Linked DNA regions of Heyndrickxia acidicola. The protein of the gene in region 2 interacts with the protein of the main gene of each other region in a pairwise test. Links are inferred from orthologs where the notes say so. Each region holds a gene or a part of one and is shown on either strand. Other genes may lie near its edges. The genes, in order: mntR and A5N88_RS18045.

Evidence for each region.
Region 1: the proteins of A5N88_RS18045 (region 2) and mntR interact in binary tests that used the Escherichia coli proteins (3 or more experiments, as listed by UniProt). The link is inferred for Heyndrickxia acidicola from one-to-one orthologs.

What each region holds. Positions count from the first base shown.
Region 1 is NZ_KV440953.1:658,678-674,193, reverse strand. Bases 3,807-6,591 are described here. They hold mntR (transcriptional regulator MntR), read right to left. Parts: upstream 5,520-6,591; coding sequence 5,094-5,519; downstream 3,807-5,093. Other genes in these bases: cspD (cold-shock protein CspD), read left to right, coding at 6,242-6,448; A5N88_RS03165 (DUF3892 domain-containing protein), read left to right, coding at 4,656-4,874; A5N88_RS03170 (class I SAM-dependent methyltransferase), read right to left, coding at 3,807-4,200. Also shown: A5N88_RS03190 (ABC-F family ATP-binding cassette domain-containing protein), read right to left, coding at 1-299; A5N88_RS03185 (HD domain-containing protein), read right to left, coding at 280-939; A5N88_RS03180 (hypothetical protein), read right to left, coding at 1,026-1,535; A5N88_RS03175 (formate--tetrahydrofolate ligase), read right to left, coding at 1,646-3,331; more of A5N88_RS03170, read right to left, coding at 3,514-3,806; A5N88_RS24015 (zinc-finger domain-containing protein), read right to left, coding at 6,627-6,806; A5N88_RS03150 (reverse transcriptase-like protein), read right to left, coding at 6,835-7,494; A5N88_RS03145 (reverse transcriptase-like protein), read left to right, coding at 7,869-8,270; A5N88_RS03140 (DMT family transporter), read left to right, coding at 8,263-9,186; A5N88_RS03135 (DUF6123 family protein), read right to left, coding at 9,576-9,857; A5N88_RS24665 (hypothetical protein), read left to right, coding at 10,212-10,364; A5N88_RS03130 (5'-3' exonuclease), read right to left, coding at 10,592-11,458; A5N88_RS03125 (sulfurtransferase), read right to left, coding at 11,597-12,430; A5N88_RS03120 (hypothetical protein), read right to left, coding at 12,433-12,615; A5N88_RS03115 (dynamin family protein), read right to left, coding at 12,618-15,516.
Region 2 is NZ_KV440953.1:3,850,842-3,866,468, reverse strand. What follows is about bases 6,087-8,982. They hold A5N88_RS18045 (methionine ABC transporter ATP-binding protein), read right to left. Parts: upstream 8,107-8,982; coding sequence 7,066-8,106; downstream 6,087-7,065. Other genes in these bases: A5N88_RS18050 (methionine ABC transporter permease), read right to left, coding at 6,414-7,076; A5N88_RS18055 (MetQ/NlpA family ABC transporter substrate-binding protein), read right to left, coding at 6,087-6,312. Outside these bases: A5N88_RS18090 (LacI family DNA-binding transcriptional regulator), read right to left, coding at 1-962; A5N88_RS18085 (hypothetical protein), read right to left, coding at 1,210-1,884; A5N88_RS18080 (hypothetical protein), read right to left, coding at 1,949-2,299; A5N88_RS18075 (DUF5316 family protein), read right to left, coding at 2,333-2,626; A5N88_RS18070 (VanZ family protein), read right to left, coding at 2,936-3,460; A5N88_RS18065 (hypothetical protein), read right to left, coding at 3,966-4,238; solA (N-methyl-L-tryptophan oxidase), read right to left, coding at 4,250-5,392; more of A5N88_RS18055, read right to left, coding at 5,461-6,086; A5N88_RS18040 (MarR family winged helix-turn-helix transcriptional regulator), read left to right, coding at 9,110-9,562; paiA (spermidine/spermine N(1)-acetyltransferase), read left to right, coding at 9,590-10,108; A5N88_RS18030 (FMN-binding negative transcriptional regulator), read left to right, coding at 10,132-10,755; A5N88_RS18025 (hypothetical protein), read right to left, coding at 10,981-11,199; A5N88_RS18020 (ribonuclease J), read left to right, coding at 11,276-12,943; A5N88_RS25605 (hypothetical protein), read right to left, coding at 13,313-13,453; A5N88_RS18015 (macrolide family glycosyltransferase), read right to left, coding at 13,647-14,846. UniProt on the Escherichia coli protein: Part of the ABC transporter complex MetNIQ involved in methionine import. Responsible for energy coupling to the transport system. It has also been shown to be involved in formyl-L-methionine transport.

The DNA.
Region 1 (15,516 bases), 3.2 Mb from region 2 along the record:
TGCTTTAATAATGTAATGACAGGTGCTTTACTTTGGAATACCTGTTCTAATATGGTTAAATCCAAATTCAGATTTGGATTTTGTGATAAATAAGCAATTGCATAATCATTAGGGTGAATCATTTGACCGGAGTCCGGGTCATCGATCTTGGCAATGATTTTTAACAGGCTGGATTTTCCGGTTCCATTCACACCGATTAAACCAATTCGTTCTTTTTCTTCTATGTGAAATGAAATTCCTTTAAACAGTTGTTTTTCACCGTATGATTTTGTTACATCTTCAACTGTCAGAGACCTCATATTGACCATTCCATTCTTTATAAAATTGCGATAAAAAATCTCCCATAAATTGATGCCGCTGCTCAGCAAGCTCCTTTGCCGTTTTGGTATGCATGCGGTCTTTTAACAAAAGCAGTTTTTCATAAAAGTGGTGAATGGAAGAGGATTTTCCATTTCGATATTCCTCAACACTCATCCGTACTCTTACACCAGCTTCCGGATTATATACGGGGCTTCCTGCTTTCCCTCCATAAGCAAAGGTTCTTGCAATCCCTATTGCACCAATAGCATCAAGCCGATCTGCGTCTCGAACAATTCTTGCCTCAATCGACTGAAGCTCTGATTCATTGCCTCCCTTAAAGGAGATTGTCTGGATAATCTCTTCAATATGCTTCCGTTGAATTTCCGTAAGCGGTATTGACAACAGGAAATCATGAAGCTTTTGTTCCCCTATTTCCCTTGTGTCATTCAGCTTTTCATCTGTGATATCATGGAGGAGAGCAGCCATTTCAATGATAAAAGCGTCACCAGCATCTTCTTTTTGACGTATGTAATTCGCCAGCTTTCTGACACGGTCAATGTGGAACCAATCATGACCGCTTGAATCCTTTCCAAGCTCGTTATGTACAAATTCCTCTGCTTTCTGAATCAATAATTCCATAAGAGTCTCCCCCTCCCTTTCATTTTAACATGAATCCTCGTGGGAAAGTTTGGACATGTATATTTATCATAAGGGTCTATTATCTTTCAGTCAAAAAATCGGTAATCCAACTTTTGAAGGGTTTTGACTACATGATGAAGCACATCCAGCAGGTCATCCATCATAGCTTCTGTAAATAATCGGTTAAAAGAAACAATGAGAGCCTTGCTTTCTCCATTGTGAGAAGATACTCTTTCAATTTCTTCATAGATTCTCTCCGGTCCCCACAGCTGTTTTATTAATTGGCTGTATGAGAGGGACTGATTTTGATTTACATGCCAGGAGAATTCAATTGTAACATAAGCCCCTTGGTCCAAATGACCAACTGCAGGGAGAAGCTCTGCAGCAATATGTTCCAGAGTTGAATCGACCCGAATCTCTGCCGAAACATTGGAAAAGTGAGTGAGGGCGATTCTTATGCTAAAATTCCTTGACATCGTGGCAAGATCAATCAGATCTTTCCTGCCCTTTACAACCGCTTCACCGCTCATATCCAAATCATACGCAGCTCCATCCAAAACGACTTTCATATTATCGAACGCAGTAGGATCATACATCCATATTTACCTCCTGTCTCTTTTTTGGTCTTCATTCTAATAATCAAGAAAACAGGGAGAATGATGCAGCCCCCTGTTTTCTCGTATCTTTCCAATCAATGCATATGACCTTAAAATAAACCTATTGCTTTACCTTCTTCTGACACATCCATTTGATATGCTGCAGGTTTTTTCGGCAAGCCAGGCATTGTCATAACTTCGCCGGTTAGAACCACAATAAACCCTGCTCCAAGCTTGGGTTTCATTTCCCTTACGTGAATTGTAAAATCACAAGGCCGCCCCAGCTTTACAGGATCATCAGAAAGGGAATATTGGGTTTTCGCCATACAAACTGGTAAATGGCTCCACCCTATATCGTTAAATTGTTTCAGCTGCTGTGAGGCCTTTACAGAAAATTCAACATGCCTGCCTCCGTATACCTTTTGTACAATTGTTCTTATTTTTTCATCCAAAGGTAGATCTTCATCGTATAAGAAGGAAAACGTGCCTGAATTATTTTGAATTGCCTCAAGAACCTTTTCCCCCAAATCCAATCCCCCTTTTCCGCCTTTTCCCCATACTTCTGTGAGAGAAACAGAAATGGAATGCTTTTGGCACCATTCCTTTAACAAAGTAATTTCCGAATCCTTGTCACTAGAGAAGCGGTTGATTGCAACTACAAAAGGCAGATTGAAGTGGCCGATTGTTTCAGTATGCTTCTTAAGATTCTCCAGGCCTTTTTCCAACGCGGATACATTCTCTTTTTGAAGCTCGTCTTTAGCAACTCCCCCATGCATTTTTAATGCACGAATCGTTGCCACAATGACTACGGCTGAAGGAGAAAGCCCCGCGGCCCTTGACTTAATGTCTAAAAACTTCTCGGCACCTAAATCTGCTCCGAAACCCGCCTCTGTTACAACATAATCGGCAAGCTTTAAAGCGGTCTTAGTAGCGATAACACTGTTGCAGCCATGAGCGATGTTGGCAAATGGGCCGCCATGCACAAAAGCTGGAGTATGTTCAATCGATTGGACAAGATTAGGTTTAAGCGCATCTTTCAAAAGGAGCGTAAGAGCACCTTCCACTCCCAGATCTTTAACCGTAATAGGTTGTTTATGTATGTTATAGGCAATGACCATTCTTGACAATCTCTTTTTTAAATCCTGTAAATCAGCCGCTAAGCATAAAACTGCCATTATTTCAGAAGCAACAGTGATATCAAATCCGTCTTCACGTGGGACTCCCTGGCCTGGTCCTCCAAGTCCTACCACAATTTGGCGAAGGGCACGGTCGTTTAAATCCACTGCCCGTTTCCACAATATTCTGCGCTGATCCACTTGCAGCTCATTCCCCTGATGAATATGGTTATCTAATAAAGCAGATAATGCATTGTTAGCAGTTGTGATCGCATGAATGTCACCTGTAAAATGCAGATTTATTTCTTCCATAGGTACGACCTGGGAGTACCCTCCGCCAGCTGCTCCGCCCTTCATTCCCATGGTTGGTCCAAGAGAAGGCTCCCTTAGAGCAATCATCGTTTTTTTTCCAAGTTGCTGAAGTGCATCTCCTAATCCGATGGTGACTGTTGACTTCCCTTCACCGGCGGGAGTAGGATTAATTGAAGTAACAAGAATAAGTTTTCCTTCAGGCTGAGATTCAACCTCTTTCATTTTTTCGAATGATATCTTTGCTTTATATTTTCCGTAAAACTCAATATCGTCTTCGCTTAAACCAAGCTTTGCAGCAATTGCACCAACTGGCAGCAATGCAGCCTTTTGGGCAATTTCAATATCCGATATTACTTTTTCATTTGACATTTTCTTCCCTCCAAAAATGACCGCCATGCTAACTATATAAATGATTTCATTATATACAAAAAAAGTGCAAAAGGGTATCCTTCACTACGTGATTCCTACACGAAAATTCGAAAATAACACCCCTTATGAATGAGGAAAAAGCATATCCTATGAAGAAATATGCCAATAAACTGTTGTATCAGTTATATTCTTTTAAACATAAAAATCGTCAAAAAAGTTAGGGCCTGCTTTAATTCATTCGAGAGGTCCTTCAGCATCTGAGGATCAACCCCTCTTTTAAAAACATGCTTTTCCGCTGTTTTCTCCCATCCTGTCTCCGTTGCCAGTCTTTCAAATTCCCATGGCATCATGGTATTGCAGATAACATCGGTGCCCACTAATCTTTTATAGCTATTGATCCTTGGCATAGCTGTAGGTCCCAGTATGGCAAAGCACCCAAATCCTCCTTTCCTTACAATTCTTTTCATTTCATTAAGCCCATCTAAAGGAAATTCAATCCACTCTAATGAATTTATCGCCATTACAGCGTCAAATGACTCTTCAGGAAAGGACGTATTTGTGAAAGAGCCTTCTAAAAACATTGGATGGTTTGACTGCATTTGTTTTTCGTACAGCCTTGCTTTGTCAATCATTTCCTTTGAGAGATCTATTCCGGTAACCTTATATCCTTCCCGGCTAAGCAAAAGTGAACCGTAGCCATCACCACACCCCATATCTGCTACAGACCCCACTGGAATGTACTGTTTTATAAAAGGGACAATTTCTTTTCGGCTGCCCTTTGTCCAATTGTTTTTGCTTGCTGCATGCCAGTCATCTGCCTTTTCATCCCATTGTGTTTTTGCTGCTTCACTCCAGGAAAAACGATTCATACATATCCTCCCAATTCAATTTTTGTTTCTTACTGTAACTCTTGAAAAATGGCACTGTTTATCTGCCTTATGATTTTGGCTACCTACTTTCAAAGGATTATTCCGTGTGTTGTCTGCCTTCACGGCAACAGAGCAAAAATTTAACATTACATGTTTGTTTTTTACTCAGATGTAGAAAACTAATGAAATATTATTTTTTGGCTTTGTTAATCTTGTGTGTTGATTTCTGCTGCAGGCACTCGCTTTCATCGGGTGGCAGGGGAGCCTCCTCGCCGCATGCTCCTGCGGGGTCACTCCCACTATACTTAGCAGAAGTTTTGCGTATCTGCTCAAATCAACATAGGTTTAAAACTCGCATTGCTTTTTAACAGAGCTATTTTTTAAAAAAGGATCTGCTAAACCTCCATGATTTTGATTGGAGTGGAATTAAGTCTGAGAAAAAGGAGAATAAAAGAATGGAAAGCATTGAAAAAGTACAAAGAAACCTTCATGGAGATATTGTTAGCTTCCAGACGTCACAGGGACGAATCATCTCTTACCAAAAAGCCTTAATTGAAGCAGAAAACAGACTATTAAGCGGAATAACAATAGAGAAAGATTCCAACGGTGCCGTGCATCTGGCTAATGCGCAGGATGGAGATGAGGACTTTTTGGAATATCCTCCAATTTTTTAGATTGTCTTTGTCAAAATATATAGTAATAACTGCTTTTTTTAGTTCATTTCCTTTTTGAAAGGGTGTGAAACGGCCGTTTCAAAGGAATGAACTAACATGAAAAAAAATCCTTTAGCCGATACTCGCTGGAGCTAGACAGAGCCTACAACGATAAGTAACATATAATAAAAAATTTTATACTTTTTCCTTCAAAAAAGAACCGTTTCATAACGGTTCTTTCTATATTCCTTCTTCATTTCTTTGCTGTATCAGCTTCAATGTTTTAATTTGATCTGGATTTTCCTCGAAAAATTGCAATAAATCACCGATGCGGTCAATAGAATTCCAGCTTAAGTGATGCTCAATTCCTTCAACATCCTGATAGATATTTTCTTCAGCAACCCCAATCATATTGAGAAATTGCTCCAATAAATCATGGCGGTCCACTAAACGCTTACCAACCTTTTTCCCTTTTGACGTCAGCACCAATCCTCTATACTTTTCATAAACAAGATAATCATCTTTATCCAGTTTCTGTACCATTTTTGTAACGGAAGAGGGATGGACAGACAGCGCTTCAGCTATATCTGAAACCCGCGCATATCCTTTATTCTCAATTAATAAATAAATTTGTTCAATATAATCTTCCATACTTGGTGTTGGCATCCCTTAACCCCCATTAAACCTTAAAACATTAATAAGTACCGGCTTTCTAGCCAAAAAACTTTTCAGTATTCATGTGTAAATAAATGCTTTATAACAAAAAGTACCTAAGCTGGTTATGTAACTGAACCCCTTACATACAATCATCATAGTAAAGTTTACTATAATTGCCCGATTTGTACAAGAATACTCGAAAACAGGGTGAATTTTAAACCTATAGTCTCTATTTTACAACAATAGATTTTGTATTAGAATTTGTACATCTTAGGAAAAGATGATGCGATGACTGACAACATAAAGTTTTATCTTATAGGCTCTGTTATAGGACGCTGTTGTTTTTTAGCTCATTCGTGTGAAACGCCGTTTCACACGAATGAGCTAAAAAACGAGCAGTTATCAACATTAAACGTTAACACAGCATCTTATAAAGATAAAGCAGCAAATTCTTGCGGAAACACTCTTATGCCAAACTGCACACCTTTCACTCAATTTAAATTATTATTTAATTCTAAAAATTAAAAAATATTGATGCTGAATTCTTGACTCACCGTATGGGATATTGTATGCTATTTCTAACATTAATCTATCTGAATTGTTTTCTTATTTCTTTAAAAAACCCGATTTAGGATGGCCTTACTAAAATAACAGATCAACCAGAAAACATTCACGATTAATGTCAATTTAGACGGACAATTTGTCCTTTTGATTTAGGAGGATTAAGAAACATGCAAAACGGTAAAGTAAAATGGTTTAACAACGAAAAAGGCTATGGCTTTATTGAAGTTGAGGGTGGAGACGATGTATTTGTTCATTTCTCAGCTATTCAGGGAGAAGGCTTCAAAACCTTAGAAGAAGGCCAGGAGGTTTCTTTTGAAATTGTCGAAGGAAATCGCGGACCTCAAGCAGCTAATGTAACAAAACTTCCGCAATGATAATATGAACAAGGCTGACTTTGATGTCAGCCTTTTTTTATTAGGCTGTGTTAAATTTCAATGTTGATAAATGCTCGTTTTTTGAAAATAGCCATAACCTTCTGGGGCATTAAATTTTTATCGTTGAGATGCAAAATAAAGAAAAATGTCTGTCAGCAAAAATCTATGAAAACAGCCTTTATGATTTTAATTTTTCTCCATAATCCTTTAATTTAGATCCCACTGTACATTGCGAAATGCAAAAACGGTGTGCAAATTTCTTCCCATTCTCCTTGCGAAAATGAGCTTTTAACAGACAGTCTTCACAATATGTTGTAAGTACCTCATCCAATTCTTTTATTATTTCTTTTCGATTCATTTAATCAGACCTTTCATCTTTAACACGGTTATTCGGTTATAGTAGCATGACTATGAATGATTTTATTATTTAATGCCTGAGAGGCCAATTGATCCGCTTCTTTATTTTCTTTTCTTGAAATGGGTGTATAGGAGGCCTTTAACCCCAGCTCCTTTATTTTTTTCTCAATTCGGTCCAGCCAGCGGTTTAAATTCTCCTCAAGACACGGCCATTCTCCCTCAAGCTGTTTTAACACACCAAGTGAATCTCCTTTAATCGAACAAGGAGTATGTTTAACACCAAGTTCCTCCAGCAACAAGATGGCATTGTACAGAGCTGCATATTCTGCTTCGTTATTTGAATCCAGTTCTTGCAGGATGGAATTGCTTCTAATTCTATATGTTTTTTGACCTTTTTGATAGTATATTACCATTCCAAGCCCTGCTTTTCCTTGTTCAAGATCATAACCGCCATCAAAAAAAACGACAATATCATGAGGCTCTTCTTCAAGAACTACCTTTAATTTTAAAAATTCTTTTCGATTCCACTCATTCCCCATTTCATCTATTACCGTCAAATTTGCAGCTCTTCCGGTACGCAAGAGATCCTCCAAAATGCGTTCCATTGCATTTTGTGACGTCCATTCCGATTCAAAAACCAATGCCTCTGTTTTAGGGCCTTTATAGATCCATTTAAGCTTAACTCTCATACACTTTCCTCCTTCTCTTTCTATTTCCAGCATTTTTGTTTGCGTAGTCAAAAACAGCTAAGCTTATGCAGACCTGTCAGTTCATTGTCCGTTTATTATTTATCATTCCACTTCTTGGCTTTTTATAAGCTTGCTTCCTTCATATTTTTGCACTGTGTTTTTCTTCTGAATATCGTGTTGAACTCAGCTCCAATCAACACTTTATTAAGGAGCTCCGTTTTTTAGCTTTTCACAACAATGTGCTGTAATTGAACTGTGATCAACATAAAAAGAGCCTTTTCAAAGAACACAATTGTTGAAGAAACGCATTTTTTAAAAATATATCAATTCCATGTGGTAAACTCTTCATATAACATTCTAAGGAGTTGTCAGCTTTGGCAGAACTTTATATTGACGGGGCAAGCGCGGGTGATCCGGGTCCAAGCGGTGCTGGAATATTTATAAAGAACAATGGGCAGGTTCAGCGATACTCCATTCCACTTGGTTTGATGGAAAATCATGAAGCTGAATTTACGGCATTGATAAAGGGGCTTGAAATTTGCCTGGAACAAAACTTTACTTTTGTTTCTGTCCGCTCTGATTCATCAGCTGTTGTAAATGCGGTTGAAAAGGGATTTGCAAAAAAAGAAAAATATCGAGCCTTACTTGAACGCACATTGCATTTAACTGAAGCGTTCGAATTGTTTTTCATTAAATGGATTCCAGGAAAAGAAAATAAAACAGCCGACGAGCTGGCTAAAAAAGCTGTCCGAATGAATGAGGTGGGGCATGAATAAAGGAAAGATTTATGAATGCTTATTACTATTTATTGCATTCGTTTGGGGCGCTACCTTTGTGATTGTTCAAAAGGTTGTGGCAGCCATTCCCCCGCTCACCTTTAATTCAATCAGATTTTTTCTTGCCGGGCTTGCTATGCTTCTAATTTATTCACTCTATGAAAAAAACAAACCGCCATTTTCCTGGAAATCTCTGTTATCAGGTATCATTCTTGGCTTTTGCTTATTTATAGGATATTCTTTTCAAACCATCGGACTTTTGTATACAACTCCAGCCAAAGCTGGCTTTATTACAGGTCTGAGTGTTGTCATGGTCCCATTAATCAGCTTCCTTTTATTTAAAAGGCGTCCATCGGGCATAGCCGTTTTGGGATCAATCCTTGCTGCCGGTGGACTTTATTTACTAACCGCAGCCAATGTATCTCTGTTCTCTCTGGGGAATTTTCTGATGCTAATATGTGCCATTGGGTTTGCCTTTCATATTGCATTAACGGATCGCGCCGCAAAGAATAATAACGTATATTTTATCACAACAGTACAAATATTTACCGTTTCGTTTTTATGCGGGATTGGAGCCATCTCTTTTGAAAAATGGCAGCATGCTTTTCATTATGAAAATATTAGTACATTGGAAGTACTATTTGCATTTGCAACCACTGCCTTCATCGGAACAGCAGCTGCTTTTCTCATTCAAACCATTTCTCAACGGCATACTTCACCCACCAGAGTCGGAATTATTTTAACAATGGAGCCTGTATTTGCTGCTATTACTTCCTACCTTTGTATCGGGGAGACATTGACGCTGTCAGGATTACTGGGCTGTATCATGATATTCCTGGGAATGATGATTTCAGAATTACAAGGCTTTATTAAAAAGAGCAGGAAGAAGGCAATAAATGAGAAGAAAGCTGTATAAACGTCCGTGTTTTTCGTAAAGTGGATAAATTTATAATGATCCGTTTTCATGACATATTTCGGTATGTTATTTACATAGCTTATGTTTAATCTTATATACAATAGCAACAAGGGTAACGAAAAGATCCTATCAGAATAATTCTAAAAATAAGACTTTGATATAGGACTCTGTTGTTTTTTGCTCATTTTACAGTAAAGAAAGGAAAACAACGCAAACAAGTTTGCGTTGTTTTCCTTTCTTTACTGAAACCTATCAGCTGAGCTGATAGGCGAGTGAAACTAATGTTTCACTCGAATGAGCTAAAAACGAGCAGTTTTCAATATAGAATTTTAACAGAGCAAAAAGTAAAACAAAGAGATTCTACTTTTGAATGCTCGTTTCCTTCCTAACTAAGCAGGCAATAACCCTTTTTCACGAACAAAGCGGTATGCCTGTTTTTTATTTTCGACATGATTCTGCTGAAAAAATTCTAAAAGCGACATATAAAAGCTTCCGTCAAAGGTCTTCTGGGTCTTTAGCGTAATCTCAATTGCTGCCTTAATCAGTGAATCCTGAGCCTGAGTATACTGTTTCCCAAAATAAATAAATCCGATGACATCCTCTTGAAATTTAAAGCCTTTTTCACGAAGATAGAGTAAATAATCATCCAGTGACAATTCCCCGTTGCTCAATTACATTCCTCCGCTCCCTTGAACTCAATTTTATTTTACACTAGTATCAGTCTTATTGCCAAATAGTTGAAACTACAGCCGGTATTTTAAATTGGCTCTTTTAATAAACTTGGGTGCTATTTGGCACTAAAAATGTTAAAAAATTCATGTTCAGTATTAAAACCTGTGAATTGTTTACGAAATAATGCCGCGAAGACAGACAATATCCGAAAAATTCTTTGTACGTAAAGCAGCAACTATTTCAAACTGCTTTTTACAATTTTCTTAAACCAGCCATTAAATAACATTTCTTAAAATAAGGGCTATTAATTTTTGCAAATGGGGAATATAGTAAGGATAATGGAGGTGAAAAATATGGCTATAGGAAAACGCCGAACCTACGGCAGCATTTCGCCTGGTGCCCACCCGGAAGGATGGGGGCAAGATACTGAGTTTGCTGAATTATATGAAGCAATTAAAAATGATTCGGAATCGTCCGCAGCTCCTGAGGAACCACTAGAAAAATAAAAGTCATATTTTTCACTCAAAAAAGCAATCGGCCTCGCCGATTGCTTTTCTCTACTGCATAAACAAATAAATTTTGTTAACCAATGCAGTTTGTGATCATCTCCAGCGCCTCTCGGTAAACGGATTTCTATGTCTCCTCTCTGCAATAAGTCAACATCTTGTTTTCTTTATCTCAGTCGAAGACTCCGCAATCCGTACGCCGATGAGCAATGCGCTTGCGCTTTTCTTTATGCCCGTCCCATGGTAAGAAAATAATTGGATTGAATCATGTGCCTGCGTATACTCCTTAATTCCATATCATGAAGATAATCATCAAATGTATCTGGTACATTCGACCAAACAGCATGTTCAAGTGAATACACAAGCGGAACCTCACAATTGATTTCTGCCAATTTCCTTGACAAATGAAGCATGTCCATATCATCTTCTATTTTCTTACGCTGGGAAGGGGATAAACCAGTAAGATTCAAAAGCAAGCCATCTATATGCTCATATTGTTGAATGAGCTTTAAAGCGGTCTTTTCTCCAATTCCTTTTACACCTGGATATCCGTCGCTTGTATCCCCCATCAGTGCTTTTACATCTATAAATTGCTTAGGTGTTACGCCAAGCTCTTCTATAAAGAGATCATGAGTATAAGACTTGTAGTTGCCAAACCCCTTTTGAAGAATTCGCACTTCAATTTGTTCATCCAATAGCTGCAATAAATCCCTGTCACCTGTAACAATAATAACATTTATGTCGCGATGTACCGCTTTGGCAATCGTTCCGATACAATCATCTGCCTCAAAACCAGCGATACCAATATTTTGAATTTCACATGCATCGACGACTTCTTTTACAAAGTCAAATTGTGGAATCAGCTCGATTGGAGGGGCTTCCCTATTCGACTTATACCCTTCAAACAATTCATTTCTGAAGGTTTTGCTGCCCATATCCCAGCACACCATTACATGTGTAGGCTCTGTATCTTCGATTGCCAGAAAAAGGTGCTTCATAAAGCCCTGGACCGCATTTGTCGGCATTCCTTTTGTATTCACCATGAATTGGCCGGTAACAGCAGTCGCATAAAAGGCACGAAACAATAAAGCCATTCCATCTATCAATAATAAACGCTGATTTGCAGATTGCACACAATCACCCCAAAAGATTTTGCCTAATCCAATAGAAAGAAGGATTAGGTCATTTATATCATCTATTATACCATGATAGATGGGTTTATGTTCGTTATTCTATGATTCACTGCTTTCAACAGGGTTTTCATGGTAGGAAATCCAATCAGAGTAACTGCCGGGATACAGCTTTACATGATCATATCCTAATTCAGTAAGGGTTAAAACATTGGGAGTTGCTGTAACCCCTGACCCGCAGTATACAATAATGGTATCCGAAGGCTTTAAATCCCTAAACCGTTCTTTTTGTTCCTCAATACTTTTCCAGTATCCATTTCTCAGGTTCTCAGTCCATACTTTATTAATAGCCCCGGGTATATGTCCGGGTTTTTTATCAATCGGTTCTGTTAGGCCCATAAACCTGGCAGATTCACGTGAATCCACAAGCACTGCTTCCCCTGCTACCACTGCTTTTTTTACTTCTTCATAAGTAGCTGCTAAATCAGGCTGAAGGTTTAACGTATAGGATTCCGTTTTAAATTCAGGAAGGTCTTTTGTTACAGCAAAATTTTTATTTTGCCATTCTTTAAAACCACCGTCCAATACATAAACCTTATCATGTCCCAGATATCTTAGGATCCACCAAAGCCTGGCCGCAAATGAACCTTCTCCTGAGTCATACGCAATGACGGTGGATTTATTATTAATTCCCGCTCGTTCAAGTTTTTCCTTTATTATCTCCGTATCCGGCAGCGGGTGCCGGCCTCCATGCTCCGTTACTTTTCCCGAGAGATCTCTTTCCAGGTCAAAATGAATGGCACCTGGAATATGTACTTCATTATAAAGTTTTTGTCCGAGCAATGAATCACTTAATGCAAAACGGCAATCAGCAATACGAATGTTATCGTTATATAACTGATTATTCAGCCATTCCGCCTGCTTCACAAACTTCATGTTCATCTCCCCTTTTCTTTTTCCATTAATTTCTTTACTTTCTCCTTGGGCTCCCAGCAGTTAAATTTATATTCCGGCCGTGTTTCATATCCAAGGCGGGTGCACTTATACAGCATTCCTGCATCGGTTTTTTCTGTAAAGAAATGAATACAGGAAGCGCAGGCTTGAAAACGATTTTCGTTCATTTTCATCCTCCTTGATTTAAAGAATTTCCCAATTGAGCTTTGATTTCTGTCCAGGCATTAAGATCTATGGTTTGGGTCAGCGCACTTAGCCAGCCTTGGAATTGGTCATAAATGTCCGCTTCCATTTCTCCTAGCATTCTAGAAAACTCCTGATGAATAAATGTTTCAAAGTGATTTGAAAGCACGAATGTCTGTTCTTCAAGATACTTATCTGACATCGGCTTCAGCAATGATTCCAATTCATTCTGCATCAATTGCTTTTCATTTTTTTCGAAAAAGGCCCGTGCGTTTTTAAAGTACTTAAACGTACTTTCAAGATTTCCCCTTGGTTGATTTTCAAATGCCTTTGGAAAGTCCGGCGTTGCCAGTGCTGCTGTTTTAAATTCAGATAACGTAATATCCTCGTTCAGTTTAGAGAATTCTCCGCTCAATTGATTGAAAGACTCCTGAAAAAGCTTATTCACATGATTTTCAAGTCTGACAGTCGTCGCTCTCAGCTCCTGGGAAAAATCAAAGCCGAGGCTGTCAAGAAGCTCCTCCAATGCTTGTTTCAAGCTGCTTTTATCATTTTTTTGCAATGTTGCAGGATTAAATGCCTCTTTAAAAAAGTCAGAGAATCGATAAAACACACGCTGCTTCACATAGAATAAAAGCTCCTTTAATTCCTGTTGAAAACCTGCAGCTAACCATTCAGGTTCTGCCTTATGAAGTATTTTTTGCATTTCCATTTGCTGTGATTCCAGCAAGGAAGCCTTTCTTTCCTTTTCCTCCCGGCTTTCTTTTCCCGATTCAATAATGGCCGTTACCATCTGTAATGCCCTTTGCAGCTCCACCTCAGCTGACTTTACTGCCATTTGAGTTAAGTCCTGTTCAAGAAAATCATGAAATGCCTCTTTAAAGTCCTTCATTCCAGGAGCCCTATCAGGATGCTCGAGTGCCAGTAAGCTTGAAACGCCAAAAAGTCTCGGAAAGCGAATGCCGTACTGCGATAATTGTGCACGAACGTAGGATAGAACATCGTTCAATTCTTCCTCTGATTCCGCCAAATCCACTGCATTTACAAGAAAAAACATTTTATCCAGTTCAAAGGCATCCTTTACCCTGCCAAGCTGTATTAAAAATTCACGGTCAGCCTTTGAAAAAGCATGATTATAATAGGTTACAAAAAGAATGGCGTCCGAGTTTTTAATATATTCAAATGCTACGCCGGTATGCCTGGCATTAATGGAATCTGCACCAGGAGTGTCAACAAGCGTAATGCCCTGTCTTGCCAGCAATGAATCAAAATAGAGGTCAATCGATTCTACAAAACAAGACTTGGACTCATTTGCAACAAATTCCTGAAACCCCTGAATATCCGTTTCTACATTGGTTCCCATCACAGATTCAAAAACAGAAAATCCTTTCGCAAATGCATTTAAGAAGGATAAATGGACTTTTGACCTCCCGTCTCCCTCCTCGCTTCCAGCCAGTTCTTGAATAAGTGGAAGAGAAGATGCAAGATCTCCGCATTCCTTGCCAAATACTTTTAATGAATGCTTTACATCGGCCATCATCTGTTCTCTGGATTTCAAATGAACTACCGCTGTCCTATGTTTATGAACACTGTTGGGAGGACAGATTCGATTAATTGCAGCAGTTGTAGGATTAGGTGAGACTGGCAGGACTTTTTCTCCCATAAGCGCATTAGCAAAGGAAGACTTTCCTGCGCTAAACGCCCCGAACAAGGCGATAGTAAAGTCTCTGCTTTCTAATCGTGCAGCCTTTTCCAAGAGGTTTGCAGCAAAACGCTGAAAACCATGCTTATCCTTTAATAATTGTACTGCTGATTGAAGATTAGCAGCCATTTTGTCTGGCGGAATTAAATTAAAAACCTGATCTCTTTTTTCACCAGGTGCAAGAGGGCTCTCATTCTTGTCTTCAGACAATTGGGCCGACATCGATTCTGAATAAATCACGCGATTTTCTTCTTGATCCTGCCATTTATCTATGTACTTTTGCATTAGATTATGAGAGTCCATTAAAGGATCATGCAGATTCTCTTCTTTCTTTTCCCTGATTAAACGAATATGGTCCAATTCGCGTAAAGCTTTAGACCCCTCACTAACCAATTTAAGTTCACGTTCAAGCTCCTGCTTTTCCTTACTGTCCCTTGCTTTTATTTGATTAGCTGCCGCCTGCTTTATTTCTTCGCAAGCTTTTTTAGCTGAGAATTTCAATTGATTTGCTATTTCATCGCAATAATGTAAAATGTATTCCCCAGTTACCATGGCATTCTGCTTTACAGTTGATGTAACCATCTCACGATTAAAAGGCACTGAAAGCGTTTGTGCCTCTTTAAGAAGCTGGCTGTTTGTATTATTTGCGGTACGCAGTGCTTTTTGCGCAAATTCTCGTAAATGCCAGTCCAGCTGTGACTCCACCAGTGTTTTTACATTATGATAAAAAGCATCCAGACGTTCTTTTCTCTCCAGCTCTGTTTTCTTTTTGCCAAACAACAGCCCCACTTTAAATTCAGGCTGTACAGATTGTAGAAAGGCCTCTGCCAGTTCCCTAGTCTGATAAGGCATAAGATAAGCACTTTCGACCAATTTATCCAGCTCATCCGTAAATTGTTTTGTCCATTTCTCTTCCCGTATATCAATTTTATCTAATTGCAGCTTTATCTGTTCTTCTTTTTCTGTAATCTCGGCTATTTCTTCCTCATTATAACCAGATAGCACTTCTTCGAATGGAATGGAGTCCATTTCAAGCTGTTCATCCAACCATTTTAGATGTTCCTTTAATAATAGATTGCCAGCAGCCCGTGCAGACTCAATTATTCGCTCTTCCTTCTCCATTAAAGCAGTCAGCATAAGCTTCTTTACGGCATCAAATTGATTGCTGTGATGAACCGGGTTC
Region 2 (15,627 bases):
GGTTGTTCTAATTCATCATTGAACTCTTTTATGAGCAGCTCCATGGCTGTCTTCCCTATTTCCTGGACGGGCTGCCGAATCGTCGTCAAAGACGGGACGGTAACCTCTGCAACAGGCTGATCGTCAAATCCGATAACCCCTAGATCCTCCGGCACTCTGAATCCAAGGCGCTTAGCCTCTACGATAATGCCTGCAGCCACCTGGTCGCTTCCGGTAAAAACGGCATTAGGCTTATCCTTCATATTGGCAATGTTTCTTGCCACCTGTTTGCCGCTTTGAAAATCCGTTGAGTTCCGAAAAACCCACTCTTCACGGCTGGATAAACCGTATTCTTCAATCGCAAGCCTATAACCTCGCTCTCTTTCCAGAGAAAGGCCGCTTGCATACTCACCCCTGCAGTATGCGATTCGATTGTATCCACTTTCAATTAAGTACCTTGTTCCGAGATACCCTCCGTACACCTGGTCCAAATAGACCTGAGATACATTGGCTGCACGGCAGTGTTCATTGCATAAAATGACTGGACCGTGCTTTGTATACTCTTCGATGTCCTCCCATTGATTTTCAATGGAAGCTAAAATAATGCCATCCACTTGTTTTGATTTCAATAAATTCAGATAATACAATTCCTTTTTCTTTTCATACCTTGTTTGACAAACGAGAAGCTGGAGCCCTGCATCAGTTGCTGCTTGGTCGATCCCTTCAAGCAAATAAGCGAAAAATGGATTGGTAAGAAGCGGCATACAAACCGCAATCGTATCCACCTTCTGGCCCCTTAATTTCTGTGCAGATGAATTGGGAAAGTAGTTCAATTTCTTAACTGCCTCTGCAACACGCTTTTTCTTATCCTCTGAAACGTATGGATGGTTATTTAAAACCCTTGATACAGTTGCCGGTGACAAGCCAGCCATCTTTGCTACATCAGAAATTTTTACTATCTCTCTCCCCCCTGTCTTGTTCACCCCTTCCCCCGAATTCGTAAACATCTATAGTTGAAATCGATTTCATGAAATCGTTTTCATATGTCAATATTATCTGACAATCTCCTAAATTGCAAGACTCTAAAAAAACTTTTTTTAGGCTTTACTCCACTAAAAGGGTCAGACCCCTTCTATGCGTTAAAGCGTAAAAGAGGTCCGACCCCTTTCACACTTTAACGCACGAAAGGTTTTGTTTGTGAGGCTACCCCAAACAAAGTAAAAAAGCCGATTACCACCTGCCGGTCATCAGCTTTCTTCCCACCACTATTAGAATACCTATCAGCGACATTACTGCCACTATATAAATTGGGGGAATCTTTTTCTGGGGTTCAGCCTTTACCGATTCGCTTGCCCTCTTCCAGCGTTCATGCAGTAACCGACTGAATTCCTGAACAGATACCATTGATTTGTACTGCAGCAGTCTGGATGGAACATCAAGCGACTTCACCTGATTGTGTGAGACTAAAAAATAATCCCCAACTTCAGTAATCAACGTATCATTCAGCGTGAGTTTTAACCGGGATAAAGTGGCAGGAAAGGTATTGGAGCTCCCTATTCCTTCTACTATATATGTTTTCTTTTCCGCCGCGAGAGAAATAACATTTTTAGGCTTTCCATCCTGATACACAACAGAAATCCATTGGCTTGGCTTATGAGTAACCAATTTTCCCTTTTTCCCCACAAAACCATACACCGGATACAAACGACTGAAGGAAATTTCTTTGCTTTTTGTAAAATGAAAATCTGCCCTGTCCACGTTGTTAATAAACTCTAAAACAAACGGCTTGAATTGCTCCCTTGCCACTTTCACTGCTCCTGGAGGAACAGATTCATCCGCATTAATCGCTTGAAAGCAATTCCCAAAACAAAACAACAAAGCCAAAATCAACACACTCCACTTCATCCTCTGCCCCTTTCATCATTAGCTTTTAGATGAGTAACACCCGCACCAAGCTTAATATACGTCCTTACATCGAAGTAATGTAAAGCAAAAGCAGCATAAAACCGGCTAAAAATAAGCTTAATAGAATACAAGGAATAGCTGAGATGAAATTATTCTTAAAATCTCTTATTCTTGCAATGAAACCAATCCCCACGACCGACCACCATACAATATCTATAAGAGGTCCCGGCGCTTTTTCAAAAGCTCCTTCCCAGAACAATACAAAAAGAGACACTTGAAGAAAAAGGACGGCAAAAACCGTCCAGTTTGGCTTATTTAAGTGAATTTTATTTTTTCTATATAACAAAAATCCAAGTATGTAGAAAGCAACAAGACAAAATAAATAAAATACAGTACAAAGCAGGGTTAATGCCACTTTGCCTCCCCCTTTTGCATTGCCTGGCCTGGCTCAAAGAGTATAAATGATTGCCAGACTGATTACACAAGGCACAGACATGATAAGAAAATTCCAAACCCATTTAAAGCGTTTCCTGCGCTCAGCGCTATCCTCAAAAGCATCGTTTGCTCTCGCCCGGTCACCATTGACAGCTGATCCTGATAGGAGGATGGCAATGGCGATGAGGACGACAGAACTTATTAGTAAGTAAAAACTGACCTTTTCCATTGAGTGATGAAGTCCTGCAAAAACAAAATTCAACGCAGCAACCATCATCCCTGCTAAAAAGCATATAAATAAACGCATCGAGCTACACTCCTTTAAGAAAAGCGCTAGTGCCTCGTTCATCGGCGTACGGAATCCGCAGTCTCCGACTGAGATAAAGAAAACACAGCGAGGTACGAGCTGATGTTGACTTATCTTAGGGAGGAGACCTAGAAATCTGCTAGCCGATAGGCGCTGGAGCTAGACAGAGACTACATTGGGTAAATACTTTATTTAATAGAAAATGAATTTACAACCACTACAAAAACCCTTTTATTACATTATATTCCATTATCAACAGAGTGTCTACGCTAAAGAAATCACCTGATTTCTTCTATAATATAGGAAGTTTTATATTCCCTCCGGCTCTTCTTCGTTCTGAACAGGGAGAGAAGTGTCCCTTTTTTGCACCACGACATGCAGCATGCTATAAAAGACAGCACAAAGTACGATTCCGACCAGATCAAACGTATACACATCAAGAAAGCTGCCCAGCCTATCCGGTACAATGAGACGATGCCATTCATCCACCCATGCGAAAAGAAAAGCCGCTGTACAGCTTGCGCAAATTCTTAAGACGAAAGGATAGTTTGAAAATCGGATGGACATCATCATAAAGAAGGTTAATATGGCGTATTCCGTTACATGTCCTGCTTTTCTAAGAATAAAATGAGTAAATACAGATGGCTGCTCGGTTGAAACATTTTCATGATCATAGCTAAAGTGAATGGATGGCAATTGGGCTGCAGTTCGACTAATGTATTTTTCCATTGCGGGCTTAATGTCCTGCTGGGAATAGGATGTCCCGGAAGTATGATAGATTATAAACATACATCCAATTGCCAGTAGCAGCCATACCATACATCTTGTCTTCATATACACGGCCGTAACCTCCCCTTCATTAAAAATGTGGTAAAATAAGCTTTCGTTCCTATCAGTATCGACATCAAGCAGAAAGCTATTCACAGCTCGAAGAGAAAGCTGCTTATGAAGCAGAACCTAAACGTGAAGCTTTATCCTTTAGCCCACTAAAGGTAAAGGGGTCAGACCCCTTTAACAGATTAAAGCACTAAATCACTCAGGCTAAAAAACAGAGTTTTAGCTCGGCAGCTGGTCAAATTAAATTCAGTTAAAGGGAAATGTTACAGTAAAAAAGAAAAATGTTGCCCCTACCCAGCACCCTCATAAAAAAAAGCACCTGTCCCATGCGGAAATCGTGCTCATTACTCTGTTTTGCTCAAGTCCACTCCCACCCCTTTATCCCTCCCTTTCTTCGTAACCGCTCATATAAACTATCACCTGTACCTCAAGTCTCCAAAAAAAAGTATAAAAATAAGCTGTGGATAAAAAATAGACGGGATTATTTTGGGCTGTGGGTAACTTAAAAAACCTGGATTTTCAATTGAAAATCCAGGTTTTTTCCACAGGGAGGGCGGGATAATGTGGATGAGAGCCTTAGTGAGCTCTCACTTATATCAATTGAGGTTGTGGATATAGTCTTAAAATGTGGAACATCAGCCTCCAGGTAGCTACCCATCCCCAATGGCCGGTACCCATCATCCTGTAATAAACAAGCAATAAAACGCTCCGCTTTCGACTCATGAACAAGCGCCTCGCTCATCAGCGTAAGGATGCTGTAGTCTTCACCTGCCATAAAAGAAGACCCTACTTTCTAAATCGGTCGATCGAAAACAAAGAAAGATCAAATTCCGTACGGCCGTGAATGGCCAGCTCAGCCAGCACCTCGCCCATCACGCTTCCAAACTTGAAGCCATGCCCTGAAAATCCGCATGCCAGAATGATATTTTCATGCTCAGGATGGTAATCAATAATGAAGTGGTGATCAACGGACTGTGTCATCAAACAGGTTTTCCCTTCCTTCAACCCTCCATTTGCTTCTGGCATATACGTCTTCAGAAAGTCACGAAGCTCCCCTTCATCCTCAGGATAGGCGCCAAAATTTTGCACATGCTGATCCGGATCGATGGGCTGCCCTCCATCCGTTCTCCCCAGCTTCAGCCCTCCGCCATTTAAGGTAGGAAAACCGTAAAACATCTTATCCCTATCCTCTACGTAAAACGATGGGAAGCGAGAAACACCAAACTCGTTTTCAGAGGCATCAAACCAGCCCATCACCTTGCGTACCGGCTGAATAGGGAGCTGCAGCTCGGGCATAAGCTTTGCTGCCCAAGCTCCAGCGGTCACAATCACCTTTTTTGAAAAAAACACTCCGGCTTCTGCTACAATCTTGATGATTCCATCTACCAATGGATCTATCCTCTGGACAGGTGAATGCGTGACAAGACTTGCTCCCTTTTCAAGAGCCTCTTCTTTCCAGGCCTTGAGTGCATTCTCGCTATAAACCAGTCCGGAATCTTTTTCAAAGCATCCAATGTAATCCTTTGGCATCGTCATGCCCGGCCATCTTTTCATCACTTCAGAAGAGCTGAGAATTTCGAGAGGCAGCCCATATTTTTCTGCCGCCATTCTAGTTTCTTTCAGAAAAACGGAATCCCTTGGCCCCAGTCCCAGGACACCAGTTTTCTCCAATATCTTCAATCCGCTCTTCTTTTCGAGTGCTTCCCAAAGCTCCTGTGCCCGCTTGACCAAAGACACATACTGCCTGCCTTCCCCATAGGCATGGCGGATCATCCTTGTTCCCCCGTGATGGCTCCCGTGATGATGCGGCGGATCAAAGGCATCAAGCAGCAGCGTCTTCCTGTTTTGTCCCGCTAAAAAAGCACCTGCTGCCATGCCCATTGTTCCTGCCCCAATAATCGCCGCATCATAGATCATATTCTTCTCCATCTCCATCCCCCTGTTCTCTGATACAACAAATGGCCTGCTACGAGAACAGGCCATTTAATTCTTTGCTATTATTGAACTTGCTTATAGTCGCTTAAATATGAAATTGGTTTTACAACTGGAATCGCTGCACCCTTATATTGCTTTTTGATGAAGTCAGTTACTTGTTTAGAGTGATAAATGTTCACAATTTCCTGGAACGATTTATCGTTCTTTCTGCTTGTTTTCGCAGCGATAATGTTTACATATGCTTTATTGCTTGCATCTTCGTGGAAGATTGGATCCTTAGTCGGATTCAGATTCGCATTGATCGCCATGTCACAGTTGATGATAGAAGCTGTAGCATCATCCAGTCCGCGTGCTGTTTGTGCCGCATCTACTGGAGTGATTTTCAGGTGTTTAGGGTTAGATTGAATGTTGTCCACTCCGCCTGCACCAGTAAATCCTTTTTTCATTGTGATAAGACCTGCTTTTTGCATTAGCAATAAGGCTCTTCCAAGGTTTGTAGAATCATTTGGAATGATGATTTGGTCGCCATCTTTAATTTGGCTTACATTCTTAATCTTTTTAGAATAGATTCCCATCGGCCAGATGGAAGTGGTACCGATAGCAGATAAGTTAAGGTTGTGCTGCTTCTTGAAGTCATCGAAATAGACAACTGTTTGGAATGCATTTAAGTCAATTTGACCGCTGTCTAGAGCAAGATTCGGCTGAACATAGTCATCAAAACGGACGATTTGAACATTGATGCCTTTTTTCGCAGCAAGCTGCTTAACAAGGTTCCAGGTTGGAACTTCGGAAGTAGTTGTTCCCACTTTTACTGTTTGGCTGCCTTTGCCGCCGGATGCACTCCCGCCGCCTTTGGAACCGCAGCCCGCCAGCACAAGAAGCAAGCCGAAAAGAATAATCGCTATTTTCTTCATTCTTGTAATTCCTCCATGTTGGTATTTTATTTAAAAAGTTATCCTAATAAAGGATTCCCTTTTTCACCTTATTTAAAGATGTTCATTTTTAAAAATGCTTTTTAGTTTCTTCTAAGCTTTTTCGCAATCAGGTTTCCGATTGATTGAACAAGCTGGACTATGACAACGAGCGCAATAACCGTGACGACCATAACTCCTGTTTGAAATTGCTGATAGCCATACGTAATTGCAAGATCTCCGATACCGCCGGCTCCAACTGCCCCTGCCATTGCGGTTGCCCCAATTAATCCAATGGTGGCAATGGTAAGTGCCAGTACAATGGAGCTTCTTGCTTCCGGAAGAAGAAAACGCCAGATGATCTGCCATGGAGTGGCACCCATCGCCTGAGCGAGTTCGATTGTCCCTGAATCTACTTCAAGTAATGAATTTTCCACAAGCCGTGCAATATAAAAAAGTGTGTAAAGAACGAGCGGCACAATGGCTGCGGTTGTCCCGATGGTTGTACCTATTATAAGCCGTGTAAACGGTATGATGGCGACAACTAGAATAATAAAGGGAACGGAACGGAAGATATTTATAATGACATTTAAAATGTTAAAAATGAACTTGTTTTGCAGTATCCCGTTTTCTCGTGTGACAACAAGGACGACTCCCAATGGAATTCCCAGAATAACGGAGATGATTAACGTAACAATCACCATATAAAACGTTTGTTCAATGGCCGCTGCAAATGTAGGCCAGAACCAGGACCAATCAAATGGCATCCTCGGACACCTCCTTAATAATCGCATCTTTTTCTTGAATAAAGGCTACGGCACGGTCAATTTCTTCCTTGTCGCCTTTCAGCTCCACCAGCAGATTCCCAAATGGAATGCCCTGAAGCTCTGTCACCATTCCGTGCAGCACATTTACATCAATCGAGAAGCGCTTGGCTGTATCAGAAAGCAGCGGGGTACTTGTAGAAGCACCTTTGAAAATAATCCGGTATACCCCGTGCGGATTGGCCTGACTGCTTTCATCGATTAATTTTTGAACGGAAGGCGGAATGGAATCATTTAAAACCGTCCGAACAAAGCTCTTCGCAATATCGGTTACCGGTTCTGTAAACACCTCAATAACCGGTCCTTGCTCAGCGATCATTCCATTTTCGATGACAGCGACCTTATCGCAGATATCACGGATCACGTTCATTTCGTGCGTAATCATCAAGATGGTGACGCCGAGTTTATCCCTTACCTTTCGCAGCAGCTCGAGAACCGCATTCGTAGTATTCGGGTCCAGTGCGGAGGTTGCTTCATCACAAAGGAGGATATCAGGATCTGTTGCCAGGGCCCGCGCTATGCCCACCCGTTGCTTTTGGCCGCCAGAAAGTTGCGCTGGATAGTGGTCAGCCCGGTCTTCAAGTCCTACAAAAGACAAGAGCTCGTTCACTCTTTTCTCAATTTCTTGTTTTGGCCTTCCTTCCAAAATGAGCGGCATGGCCACATTTTGGAAAATCGTCTTAGATTGCAGCAGGTTATATTGCTGAAAAATCATGCCGATTTTCTTCCGTTGCTGGCGCAGCTCTTTCTGAGATAATGAAAGCATATCTGTGCCATTGATCAGCACTTTGCCGGAAGTAGGGCGTTCTAAAAGGTTAACGCAGCGAATCAGTGTACTTTTTCCTGCACCGCTGAATCCGACAATGCCGAAGATTTCACCCTTTTCCACCATGAAATCAATGCCTTTCAAGGCTTCTACTCTCTTTTCTTTGCCTTTGCCATATGATTTATGGACATCTTCAAATACCAGCATTTTTTCCTCTCCTTTACTCATTTTTCCCGAATATTATGGACGAGCGGATTGCTGCCCTTCTTTTAAGCCGATTCTGTTCTGTCGGCATAATGTTTGATCTTAGTATGGCCATTTTCAAGGAATGGCCATAAAAAAAACCACTTTCCATTCCGAAAGAGGTTTATATGTTCGATCAACCTTATCTTTCAGAATAGAACCATTCTGCAGGAATTAGCACCTTTCATAAAATGATGGTTGCTGGACGTCATCGGGCCTGTCCCTCAGTCTCTCTGGATAAGTTATTAAGTTTTTTATGAGTTAACTTTTAAAATTCTAGTAGATTCATAAGAAAAAGTCAATTACTTTTTACTAAAAATTTTAAAATGACTATTCTCTCTGTGAAAAACAGGAGACAATAGATGTGCTTCTGATCTTTCCTGCTGGTTGCCTTATGCTGCAGGCACTCGCTTCAGTCAACTCTGGGTTCATTTCTATTTGAGATTTAACATAGACAATGACTGCGCTTCTATCCTTCCTGCTGGTTGATTTTGCTCCAGTTACCTGCTTCCATTTACTCTAATTTGGCTTTCACATTGACATTGGGCTTCGACACGATCCTTCCTGCTGGTTGCCTTACGCTGCAGGCACTCGCTTTCCACGGCCGGCCGGAAGCCTCCTCGTAGCATGCTCCTGCGGGGTCTTCCTATGCCTGCTTTTCCCGCAGGAGTCTCGTACCTTTCTCTTCAGTCAACTTTGGGATCAGTTCTAATTTTGGTTTTAACATAGACAAGGAATGCATGCGTTTAAACTCTTCCAGCTGATTGATTTTTGCTGCAAGTGCTTGTTCCCATTAATTTTGGGATCAAGTTTATACATAAACAAAAAGGAAATTGAATCTAAACGTGTTATTTTGTACTTTAGTGCATTTATTATTTTTTATTGCAAATGCAACAAAATTAGATTACATTTAAGGTACACCTTTTTTGTTGTATTTACAATAAAATTATGCCATAAGGAGTTTATTATGAAGGAAATTCTACGTGAAATTGGAATGATTGCGAGGGCATTAGATTCTATCAGCAACATAGAATTTAAAGAATATGACCTTACGAAAGGTCAGTATTTGTACCTTGTGCGAATATGTGAAAATCCAGGAATCATTCAAGATAAAGTAGCTGAGATGATAAAAGTAGACCGAACAACGGCAGCTCGTGCTATAAAAAAACTTGAGATGAATGGTTTTATTGAAAAGAAAGATGATGTACATAACAAAAAAATAAAAAAACTCTTTCCAACAGATAAAGGGAAGATGATATATCCTTTTATAATTAGAGAAAATGAGTATTCCAACATGGTCGCATTAAATGGATTTTCCGAAAGTGAAATAGAAACCATTTTTAAATATCTTCAAAGAGTAAGAAAAAATATAGAAATAGATTGGGAATTTGTCAAAAAGGGAAACAAGAGAAAATATTGAATGATGTAAAGGAGAAGGAATATTAATATGACGATATGTATAAAAAAGTGTATCCTTGAGGATTTACAATTACTTCATGAAATTAGTTATGAAACTTTTAATGATACATTTAAGCATCAGAATTCACCAGAAAATATGGAAGTATATTTGGAAAAGGCATTTAGCTTAACACAATTAGAAAAAGAATTATCCAATACCTATTCGGATTTCTTTTTCATTTATTTTAATACAGAAATAGCTGGATATTTAAAGGTTAACACCAATGAGGCACAATCTGAAAAAATGGGGAATGAATCACTTGAAATCGAAAGAATTTATATAAGGAATAGATATCAAAAACAAGGGCTCGGTAAATATCTGTTCAATAAAGCTCTGGAAATAGCAAAAGAGCGTAAAAAAATGAAAATCTGGCTGGGTGTATGGGAAAAAAATGAAAATGCAATCGCCTTTTATCATAAAATGGGGTTTGTCCAAACAGGAGCTCACTCTTTTTATATGGGTGATGAAAAACAAACAGATTATATAATGACCAAAATACTCAGATAACTTTGTTTGAGAGGGGAATTATAGTGTATATTCCAAAATACTTTAGGGTCACAGATGCTGAAGAAATTAGGGATTTTGTTCAAAAAAACTCTTTTGGCACAATTGTCACAACAGAACAGGGGAAACCCATTGCCACTCATTTGCCATTGCAGCTTATGAAAGAAGGAGATCAATACAAACTCACGGGGCATATGGCCCTCGGCAATCCTCAATGGAAAACATTCGATACCAGTAAGGATGTATTAGTGATGTTCCAAGGACCAAACGCTTATATCTCTTCTTCCTGGTATGAAAAGGAAAATGTCCCGACGTGGAATTATCAAGCTGTCCATATGTATGGAAAAGCAAGTATAGTAGAAAAAAATGAACTAATAGAAGACTTAACGGCAATGCTAGAAAAATATGAGCAAAAACGTGAGAATTCAGTTTTATGGGATAAACTATCACCTGAACTCTTAGAAAATCAGCTAAAAGGTATAATTGGTTTTAAGATAAAAGTAGACGAAATCCAGGCTGCATATAAATTAAGCCAGAATCGAAATGAGATTTATTATACTAACATCATTGATCAATTACAAAGAGAAGGAAATGTAAATTCAAATCAAGTTGCTGAACTGATGAAAAAGAGAGTAAATAATCACATTTAAGCCACTTACATTCGACTCTCACATACATCAAATGAAATCCGGAACAGAACTGTCATATGGGTAACTTTTCTCCAGATCATGAAACGGGCGTACAAAAAAAGATAGAAAGAGCATAATGTATCTTGTTCTTCTATCCTTTTTAAATTATCCCTTATAATGTCCTTTTACTCAAGATTCCCAAAGATCCTCTTGGTAACAATGATGTCAAAACTTCAATAAAATCTGTTACTTGAGCGCTGCAGGCACTCGCTTTCCGCGGGCGGCCGGAAGCATCCCCGTCGCAAGCTCCTGCGGGGTCTTCCTTTGGCCAGCTTTTCCCGCAGGAGTCTCGTGCCCTTCGCTACAATCAACTTTGGGTTCAGTTCTATTTTGAGATATTACAGAGATATTGAATGTGCTCCAATCCTTCCTGCTGGCTGACTTGCTTTCCAGGCATTTCCCCAACCTCCTTTTTTCAAAAATAAAAAGCTTTACCTCGGGGAATACTAAAGAATATTAATTTGTCAGGAGGAGCGAAATGATGAGTGCATCTGAGAGATTGTCCATATTTGCCCTGGGCGGGTTAAATGAAATCGGAAAAAATATGTATGTGGTTCAGTATGCCGATGATATTTTCATCATCGATTGCGGCGGAAAGTTTCCGGATGAATCCTTGCTCGGTATTGATTTAATTATTCCTGATATCACTTATTTAGAAGAAAACAGAAAGAATATCCGAGGAATGATTGTTACCCATGGCCATGAAGACCATATTGGCGGGATTCCCTATTTCTTGAAAAAATTGAATGTACCGATTTATGCAACCAACTTTACCTTGGGCCTGATTGACCTTAAATTGCAGGAGCATAGGCTCAGAAGAGAAACCAAACTGATTCCTATTCATTCAGAGTCAAAACTTGAATTAGGCAGAGTCGGCGTATCCTTTTTCAAAGTCAGCCACAGCATTCCCGATTGTCTCGGCATTGTCTTCCATACGCCTGAAGGGAATGTCGTTCATACCGGTGACTTTAAGTTCGATTTAACCCCGGAAAATAACCAATCTACCGATATTCATAAAATGGCCCAAATCGGTACCGAGGGCGTACTCGCTTTAATATCGGAAAGTACCAATGCAGAGCGCAAAGGACTGACACCATCAGAGCGGACGGTCAGCGGCCATATGGATGAAGCCTTCCATCGGGCAGAGGGGAAAATTTTTGTTTCCACCTTCGCCTCCAATGTCAACCGGGTCCAGCAGGTGGTAGCCTCCTGCATCAAAACCAACCGGAAGCTTGCCCTGCTTGGCCGCAGTATGGTGAATATTGTAGATGTTGCATTGGAGCGAGGTTATGTAGACATTCCGGAGGGGATGCTGATTGATGCAAGTGCTGTCGACAAAATGAATCCTGAGAAGGTTACCATTTTGTGTACAGGCAGCCAGGGTGAACCGATGGCCGCCCTTTCCCGCCTTTCCACCGGGAATTTCCGCGATGTTGCCATTTATCCTGGCGATACCGTCATACTGGCCGCCTCGCCGATTCCGGGAAATGAACGGGATGTATCCAAAATCATTGACAACCTCTTTAAGCTTGGAGCCAACGTCATCTACGGCTCTGGAAGTTCAACAGGCATGCATGTTTCCGGCCACGGCTACCAAGAGGATTTAAAGCTCATGCTTACGTTAATGAAGCCTACCTACTTCATTCCTATCCACGGAGAATACAGAATGCTGCATCATCACCGTTTGCTGGCAGAGTCCGTTGGAGTGGAAAAAGGAAACACGTTTATCATGCGAAATGGAGATGTTGTCGATATTGAGCATTCCACAGCCACCCAGACCAGAAGTGTCCCAGCAGGAGATACCTATGTGGATGGAATGGGCGTCGGGGATGTCGGGGAGATTGTGCTGCGCGACCGGAAACAGCTCTCGGAAGACGGCATGCTGGTAATTGTCATCACCCTGAGCAAAAGAGACCGAAAAATGATTTCAGGACCAGATATTATATCCCGTGGCTTTGTGTATGCAAAAAATTCCGATGATCTCCTCCGGGAAATGAACCAGCTTGTAAGCAAAACGGTGAAAGACCTGCACGGAGAAAGCCGGCAGTGGAACGTCTTGAAGAAGAGTATCAAAAAATCAGTCGGAGAATTTGTCTTCGCACAAACAAAAAGGAAGCCCATGATCCTTCCAATAATCATTGAGATTTGATCGGTATCGCATAATTCTCCTCGCCGATAAAGCGTTAAGAAAAAATCATATACTCCAGTTAAAAGCCCTGCTTAAAACAAGGGCTTTTTCCGTTATTAAGGTATTTTAGCTGAAAAATAAAGGAAGGAAACACATATCGTGCGCGTTCCCCTTTAAACATTACTATTATTGTGTGTCCTAAACACCGTTTATTTGACTTTACTTTATTTAATGCTTTGATGTCAGCTGCCTACATTGACTTCAGTATCAGTCTTCAAAAATCTTATAAGGAAATTGTGAACAAGCTCCCTTTGAGCAATTAATTGTCCTGCCGACAAAACGCGAATATTATACTATTTAAATTGAAATTAGTTTTTACTTATAAATTGGCTATTGATTTCCGCTGCAGGCACTCGCTTTCCGCGGGGCAGACAGGGAGCCTGCTTGTCCCGCAGGAGTCTCGTGCCTTCCGCTCCAATCATCATTGTAAAAACTTAAATTCAACATATATAAGACATTTTTATAGAACATGGAACCCTGACTTCTTGCACTGTTATAAGAGTCAACTTTTAATCTAGTTTCACTCCCTCTCCTTAAAGTGGATTGTTCACAATATACCTCTACAAAAGGGAAAGGCAATGCCTTCATAAGAGCATTGCCAGAGTATAGAGCAACAATTCCCTATCATTAAATTAGAAATCACCTTCAGTTGTGCCTTCTTTTATCACATAATGCCCAGATTTTGTTTATATGTGAAGATCTCATCTACTGCTCGCTGGTACCCTCCTGCCCCTTGGAAGGAATACCCAATATCAACACATGCCCTTTTGAATGACGGATCGCCCAGCACACATTCCGCCGACTTTCTAATCTCTGCCGCGGTTAAGTCATCTTGATTCAGGTGAATGCCCGCACCGATTTCAGCAACACGTCGCGCTACCATAGGCTGGTCGGCGGTTTGTGGAATCACTATTAACGGTACACCGTAATAAAGACCTTCACTTGTACTGTTCATACCTCCGTGTGTGACAAACAATTTGGCGTGTTGCAGTACTTCGAGCTGCGGTACGTAATTTCGGACAATGAAATTCGCTGGAATGTCTCCCAATTCAGTTATCTGTGTTCGTCTCCCCGCTGATAGAATGACTGTATACTTCGTGTTTGCAAACGCCTCAAAACAGAGCTTGTAAAAATCAATTGCTTGATTGAACACCGTACCGAGAGAAATATAAATCAGGTTGTCAGTGTCTATGTTAGAAAAATCAAAATCACTATTTGAGCGCGGAGCGACAGACGGTCCCACAAATTTGTACGATTCGTCAAAGCCTTCTCCAAAAGGTTGGAAGAGTTTCGATGTGTATACTATGGTCAATGGTGCAGGGTTATAGAAAACCTCGTAGCGGGAGCCAACTTGTACATGGTATTTCTCTTGCACGTTTGCGACCAGCTGTTGAAACTCCTGTTGTGCGCGCTCATTCACGTCTGCTGGAAATTGGCGCGCTAGGCTATTCATCCACATATCAAAGCCGAATTGATTCAATGCAAAACCCGTGGACGAGTTGATTGCCGGTAGGTTGAGTATTTGTGAAAGCAAACGACCAGATCCGAACATTGAATCATGAATCATATAATCAAAATGTTCTCCTTTTATTTGCTCCAGGACAGCGGGAATGACGACGTCTGCAGCGCGCAATAATCCACCCGCTATTGCCGCAGGTGAGCGTCCACCCGCAGTGAATTCTTGGAAATATTTAGAGACATCGAACGTAATTACCTTTGCGCCCGTTAACTCGACACGTTCACGCATTTGTTCACCTGTTAAATAAACTACCTCTTCCCCACGCCGGATAAGCTCTTTAACCACACCAATCGTTGGATTTATATGTCCTTCTCCAACACCGTTGATAAATAATGCACGTGCCATAAAGTATCACTCTCTTTCTTATATTTAGTAACCTTAATTTGTTGCATGTTTTCGCTGAGCATAACTCCTTATATTTGCTCAACTCGAATATAAGAATAAACTAGTTTTGTGTCCTTAATGTGACCTAACATATGTAAAAAATAAATTTCACATAAAAATTTAAAATTGGAATTTTTTAAATGAAGGCTGGTTTAAATTTTAATGTTGATAACTGCTCATTTTTTAGCTCATTTTACAGTAAAGAAAGGAACCTTTCAGCTGTGCTGAAAGGCGTGTGATGCGGCTGCTTCACACGAATGAGCTAAAAAACAACAATGTCGTTTTAACATGAAAAATCAATTATGCAGGAGTCCTCGTGGTTTGTAGAATAGCAAATAATTGAAGTTAAAATGCTCATTATTTTACAGGAATATTTAACCTTAATTGCTCAAAAACAATGAATCGGGATAAATCATTGCTTTAACAAATGTACCTGTTTCACAAATCACCACTAAACAATTACCAACATTTTGAATATCAACATAATTTAAGAGTAGGCGCTTGAACATTTACTGGCAATCCCAGTTTTGCTGTCAATCCAAGGAATCGAATCATAATAATAGATAAAAGGAGTAATCGACTATGAGTGGTGCACCCAGCTACCAGTATCGGACATGTCCCACCTAAAGGTATATGATTTCGATCGTTCTATCCGATTCCACACAGAGGTCCTCGGCTTTGATTTGGTGAATCAGCTGGGAAACAATATTACATTCTCGAGCTTTGAGGATATCATCATCAC